Teredinibacter turnerae T7901: one gene and its partner. The protein of the gene in region 1 binds, or shares a complex with, the protein of each later gene. Links are inferred from orthologs where the notes say so. Each region holds a gene or a part of one and is shown in the gene's direction. Other genes may lie near its edges.

Region 1 (3,304 bases):
GTAGTTTAATCGGGGCTCTACCAACAATTGGCCTGGTTTTTTTGACTGCTATGCTGGGCCTCGCGCTGTTGCGGCAGCAGGGTATTCAAACATTGTTTCGCGCACAGCAAAGGATGCAACACGGTGAGTTGCCCGCTTCAGAAATGGTTGAGGGTATTTTCCTCGCGGTCGGTGGCGCTCTGTTGCTTACCCCGGGATTCTTCACGGATGCAGTCGGCTTTTGCTGCCTGCTGCCGGGTGTACGCCAGGTAATTTTGGGTTGGGCGTTAAAGAATGCGGTATTTGGCAAAGTAAACGTTCGTTCAGATGGCCCCCACAGAGCTGGCGAGTCACATACCACCATAGATGGCGACTACAAGCGCGAAGACTAACCCGGCTTAACCCTGGGCGGTGTAAATTTATGCTTAATTTTTAAAAATGGGTGTTGAAATCATAAAAACGGTACCCATCTTGGGGAACACGAAGGCTTTTGTGCCCCTGAGCTAACTCGGTGGCACGCTAAAACAATGCCCCTCAACCGGGCATAAAAGTGTTGATATAACGTGAAATCTGGAGAAATCATCAATGAATATTCGTCCTTTACACGATCGTGTTGTGGTTCGCCGCAAGGAAGAAGAAGAAAAATCTGCTGGTGGCATCGTTTTGCCTGGTTCGGCTAAAGAAAAGCCAAACCAAGGTGAAGTCGTAGCCGTTGGTTCCGGCCGCGTTTTGGACAACGGTGAGACTCGCCCTGTAGACGTAAAAGTGGGTGACACTGTGGTGTTCGGCAAGTATGCCGGTAGCGACACTATCGAGATTAACGGCGAAGAGCTGGTAATCCTCAGTGAGAGCGACATCAAAGCGATTATCGAGTAAGTCGCGCTTCAACACTGTAACTGTTAACGATCAATATTCTAGCTAGTTAAGGAATCATTACTATGGCTGCTAAAGACGTAAAATTTGGTGATGACGCCCGCCAGAAAATGCTGGTAGGTGTAAATGTTTTGGCCGATGCGGTAAAAACCACGCTTGGCCCTAAAGGTCGCAACGTAGTTCTCGACAAAGCTTTCGGCGCTCCAACCGTAACTAAAGACGGTGTTTCTGTTGCAAAAGAAATCGAGCTGAAAGACAAGTTCGAAAATATGGGTGCGCAGATGGTTAAAGAAGTTGCTTCTAAAGCCTCTGACGATGCCGGTGACGGTACCACTACAGCAACTGTTCTGGCGCAAGCCATTGTGAACGAAGGCCTCAAGTCTGTTGCTGCTGGCATGAACCCTATGGACCTGAAGCGCGGTATCGACAAAGCCGTTGCTGCTGCTGTTGAATTTGTAAAATCTTCTGCCCAGCCATGTGAAGACAGCAAGTCTATTGCACAGGTAGGCACTATTTCAGCCAACAGCGATTCTCACATTGGTGACATCATCGCTGAAGCGATGGAAAAAGTTGGCAAAGAGGGTGTTATCACAGTTGAAGAAGGCAGCGGTCTGGAAAACGAACTGGACGTTGTTGAAGGTATGCAGTTCGATCGCGGTTACCTGTCTCCATACTTCATTACCAATCAGGATAATATGAGCGTTGAGCACGAGAGCCCATTCATCCTGTTGGTTGATAAAAAAATCTCCAACATTCGCGAGCTTCTGCCAGTTTTGGAAGCGGTTGCGAAAGCGGGCAAGCCTCTGGTTATCGTTGCAGAAGACGTTGAAGGTGAAGCGCTGGCGACTCTGGTTGTTAACAACATGCGTGGCATTGTTAAAGTTGCAGCATGTAAAGCGCCAGGTTTCGGCGATCGTCGTAAAGCCATGCTGCAAGACATTGCGATTCTGACCGGCGGTACTGTTATTTCCGAAGAAGTTGGTCTGGACCTGGAAAGCGCAACCTTGGAGCATCTTGGCCAAGCCAAGCGTTTCACCATGTCTAAAGAGAACAGTGTCATCGTTGACGGTGCCGGTTCTGCAGACGACATCAAAGCGCGCGTTAACCAGATTCGCAAGCAAATCGAAGAAACCAGCTCTGAGTACGATGCTGAAAAACTGCAAGAACGTGTGGCGAAACTGGCCGGCGGTGTAGCAGTCATTAAAGTCGGTGCCGCTACTGAAGTTGAAATGAAAGAGAAGAAAGCCCGTGTCGAAGATGCTCTGCATGCAACTCGTGCGGCAGTTGAAGAAGGTGTTGTGCCTGGCGGTGGTGTTTCTCTGATGCGCGCTGTTGCTGCTATTGCAGATCTGCAGGGCGAAAACGAAGATCAAACCGCTGGTGTAGCTATCGCGCGTCGTGCGATGGAAGCACCACTGCGTCAGATCGTGACTAACGCTGGCGAAGAAGCTTCTGTAGTTGCCGAAAAAGTTCGCGGCGGCGAAGGTAACTTCGGTTACAACGCTGGTTCAGGCGTATACGGCGACATGCTGGAAATGGGTATTCTCGACCCTGCGAAAGTGACTCGTACTGCGCTGCAGGCGGCGGGCTCCATCGCTGGTTTGATGATCACCACCGAAGCAATGGTTGCGGACAAGCCAGAAGACAAAGCCGGTCCAGCAGTCCCAGATATGGGCGGCATGGGTGGCATGGGTGGCATGATGTAAGCTACGGCTTCATCAGAATTCATCCAAGCTACAAAAGAACGGCCCCCTTGGGGCCGTTTCTTTATGATCGATAAAATCTGGCTACACTGTCGATCAATTACGCTCCTACCCGTGGAGCGTTGAATTTAAGTAAAATCGGGCCGTCTAAGATATTTAACGTGTGGCGGGGTGTTCATCCACCTTCATTGTTCGTGCGTACTCAATCATGGCGTAGATATTGCGCTGTATCAGGACCCAATCCAAGAGGAAAGCAATTATGGCATTTGAATTACCAGAACTTCCCTACGAGCGCGGTGCGCTTGCTCCGCATATTTCCGAAGAAACCCTCGATTTTCACTACGGTAAGCATCACAAAACCTACGTTGATAAATTAAACGGTCTGGTTCCTGGCACAGAATTCGAAGGTAAGACACTCGAAGAAGTTGTAAAAACGTCAAGCGGTGGTGTGTTCAACAATGCTGCGCAGATCTGGAACCACTCGTTCTACTGGAACTGCTTGAGCCCCAACGGTGGCGGTGAGCCGACTGGAGCCATTGCCGACGCAATTAATTCCGCGTTTGGCTCATTTGCAGACTTTAAAGAGAAGTTCACCACTTCTGCGATCAACAACTTTGGTTCAAGCTGGACTTGGTTGGTCAAGAAAGCGGATGGCAGCGTAGAAATTGTTAACACCTCAAATGCCGCGACGCCACTGACTGACGATACTCTGACGCCTCTGTTGACTGTGGATTTGTGGGAGCATGCGT
Region 2 (3,192 bases), 1.0 Mb from region 1 along the record:
CCGGTGCTACACTGCGGCTCATGGACACCCTCGACCTGATCAATAATTCAGCACTTGCGGACCTCGCCAACCTTCTAAAATCGGCTGGCGACGAGCTTCGCCTGGAAATTTTGCGTGCGCTTGCGCAAGACTCCTACGGCGTGCTTGAACTCAGCCACATCTTCGATGTGCGCCAGAACAGCATCAGCCATCACCTGAAGGTATTGGCCACCGCGAACCTGGTGAGCAACCGCCGCGAGGGAAACTCGATTTTCTACCGTCGTATCCATTCGCTGGCGGGAGAGCAGTCCACGCTGCGTGCAGCATTGTTTCAACAGATTGATGAGCTCGACCTCAACCCGGATGTGCAAGCGCGCATCGAGGAAATTCACCAGAAACGCGCCCAGGTTTCCCAACTCTTTTTTAAGGAACACGGCACCAGCTTGCGGGAAAAGCAGGACCTGATTGCGGAGTTCGATGTGTACGGCCCGCAACTGGATAATTTCCTCAATGATTGCACCCTACCCAATTGGGAGCGGGTGTTGGAAGTTGGGCCTGGCAGCGGTGAACTACTGCCCTACCTCTCTGCGCGCTTTCACGACGTAGTCGCGCTGGACAACGCCGAAACCATGCTGGCCAGTGCCAGGGCACACTGCCAGGCAAAAGGCGTCGACAACGTCCATTTCGAATTGGACGACACTCATTATTGCCAGCAGCATCCACACAGTTTCGACTGTGTAGTTATCAACATGGTGCTCCACCACACCCCATCGCCACGGCAGATCTTCGCCGATATAAGTGGCGCATTAAAACCCGGTGGGGTGCTGATAATTTGTGATCTTTGCCAGCACAATCAGGACTGGACCCAAAAGGCCTGTGGTGATGTGTGGCTTGGCTTCGAACCGCGCGAACTTCAGGAATGGGCGCGCGCGGCCACTATGCGTGAAGGGCAAAGCACCTACTTTGCGCTTCGCAACGGTTTTCAAATTCAAATACACGAATTTGTGAAAATTTAACCCTCTTTCAAGGAGAGCGAACACCCATGTCTGAATATTCCATTTTTACTTCCGAGTCGGTCTCGGAAGGCCACCCAGACAAAATGGCTGACCAAATTTCCGATGCTGTACTGGACGCCATTCTTAAAGACGACAAACATGCCCGCGTAGCAGTAGAGACCCTGGTGAAAACCGGGATGGCGATTGTAGCCGGCGAAGTCCGAACCTCGACTTATGTGGACTTGGAGGACTTGATTCGTCAGGTGATACTGGATATTGGCTACAACTCCAGCGACGTCGGCTTCGATGGCGCATCTTGTGCGGTGATCAACGCGATTGGCAAACAAAGTGCGGATATCGCCATGGGTGTTGACGAAGCGGAAAACAAAGACATGGGGGCCGGCGACCAGGGCCTGATGTTCGGTTATGCCACCAACGAAACCGATGTGCTCATGCCCGCACCGATCTATTACTCGCACCGCCTGGTGGAGAAACAGGCGGAGCTGCGTAAAAGTGGCGCGCATGCTTGGTCCCGCCCGGACGCAAAAAGTCAGGTGACCTTGCGCTACGAAAACGGCAAGCCCGTGGCCGTGGATGCGGTGGTGCTCTCTACCCAGCACGCACCAGGCGTCAGCCAGGCTCAAATTCACGAAGCGGTAATGGAAGAAATTATCAAACCAGTACTGCCTGCGGAATGGCTACACTCAAATACCAAGTACCACATTAACCCCACCGGCCAATTTATTATCGGCGGCCCCGTGGGCGACTGTGGTCTGACGGGCCGAAAAATTATTGTCGATACCTACGGCGGCATGGCTCGCCACGGCGGCGGCGCGTTTTCCGGTAAGGACCCATCCAAAGTGGACCGTTCCGCCGCCTACGCCGGACGTTATGTGGCTAAAAATATTGTTGCGGCTGGCCTTGCCGACCGCTGCGAAATTCAAGTGAGTTATGCAATTGGGGTGGCCGAACCCACGTCCATCTCCGTAAACACCTTCGGTACCGGCAAAATCGACGATGGCAAAATTGTGGAACTGGTGAAAGAACACTTCGACCTGCGCCCGCGCGGCCTGATTGAAATGCTCGACTTAATGCGTCCGATTTATCGCAAAACAGCCGCTTACGGCCACTTCGGCCGCGAGCTTCCAGAGTTCACCTGGGAGATCACCGACAAAGCCGACGTCCTTAAAGCAGCACTTTAATAAGCGCCACAACAGCCGGCACCAGCAGCTCAGCGTGCGTCAGTGACGCAGGCTGAGCTGTAACAACTAAATTGACAGTGCGTCACTCGCTCGACTAACACGTCTGCAACAGGCGCTTGAATTTTCTCGGAGAGACTTATGAGTATCCAACCGCAAACCGAATTTTCCGACTACAAAGTCGCTGACATTAAACTGGCCGAGTGGGGCCGCAAAGAAATTGATATCGCCGAAGGTGAAATGCCTGCGCTGATGGCCCTGCGCGAAAAATATCGCGCAGAACAGCCGCTCGCTGGAGCCAAAATCATGGGCTGCATCCACATGACAATCCAGACCGCGGTGTTGATTGAAACCCTCGTCGAGCTGGGCGCGGAAGTCCGCTGGAGCTCCTGTAATATTTTTTCCACCCAAGACCACGCTGCTGCAGCAATCGCCGCTGCGGGCATTCCGGTATTCGCCTGGAAAGGTGAAACCGAAGAAGAGTTCTGGTGGTGTATTGAGCAGACGATCGTTAAAGACGGCAAACCCTGGGATGCTAACATGATCCTTGACGACGGCGGCGACCTGACTCAAGTCGTGCACGACAAATACCACGCCATGCTCGATAACATCCACGGTATTTCCGAAGAGACCACCACAGGTGTTCACCGCCTGATGGAAATGCTAGAAGAGGGCTCGCTGAAAGTTCCTGCTATTAACGTGAACGACGCGGTCACCAAATCCAAAAACGACAACAAATACGGTTGTCGCCACAGTCTGAATGACGCCATTAAACGCGGCACCGACCACCTGCTCTCCGGCAAGAAAGCGTTGGTTGTGGGTTACGGCGATGTGGGTAAAGGTTCTGCCGCATCGCTGCGCCAGGAAGGCATGATCGTAAAGGTCACTGAAATCGATCCAATCTGTGCCATGCAGGCCTGTATGGACGGTTTTGAAGTGGTATCCCCTTATAACGACGGTATTAACACCGGTAAAGCCGAAGACATTAATCTTGAAGTGCTCAGCAAAACCGACCTGAT

The links.
Region 2: the proteins of groL (region 1) and metK are in contact, whole or in part, in a cryo-EM structure (PDB 8P4O), measured with the Escherichia coli proteins. The link is inferred for Teredinibacter turnerae T7901 from one-to-one orthologs.

What each region holds. Positions count from the first base shown.
Region 1 is NC_012997.1:3,375,379-3,378,682, reverse strand. Bases 260-3,237 are described here. They hold groL (chaperonin GroEL), read left to right. Parts: upstream 260-917; coding sequence 918-2,558; downstream 2,559-3,237. Other genes in these bases: TERTU_RS13365 (Fe-Mn family superoxide dismutase), read left to right, coding at 2,815-3,237; groES (co-chaperone GroES), read left to right, coding at 565-855; TERTU_RS13380 (FxsA family protein), read left to right, coding at 260-371. Outside these bases: more of TERTU_RS13380, read left to right, coding at 1-259; more of TERTU_RS13365, read left to right, coding at 3,238-3,304.
Region 2 is NC_012997.1:4,393,731-4,396,922, forward strand. What follows is about bases 233-3,098. They hold metK (methionine adenosyltransferase), read left to right. Parts: upstream 233-1,021; coding sequence 1,022-2,176; downstream 2,177-3,098. Other genes in these bases: TERTU_RS17645 (ArsR/SmtB family transcription factor), read left to right, coding at 233-995; ahcY (adenosylhomocysteinase), read left to right, coding at 2,315-3,098. In the rest of the region: more of TERTU_RS17645, read left to right, coding at 21-232; more of ahcY, read left to right, coding at 3,099-3,192. UniProt on the Escherichia coli protein: Catalyzes the formation of S-adenosylmethionine (AdoMet) from methionine and ATP.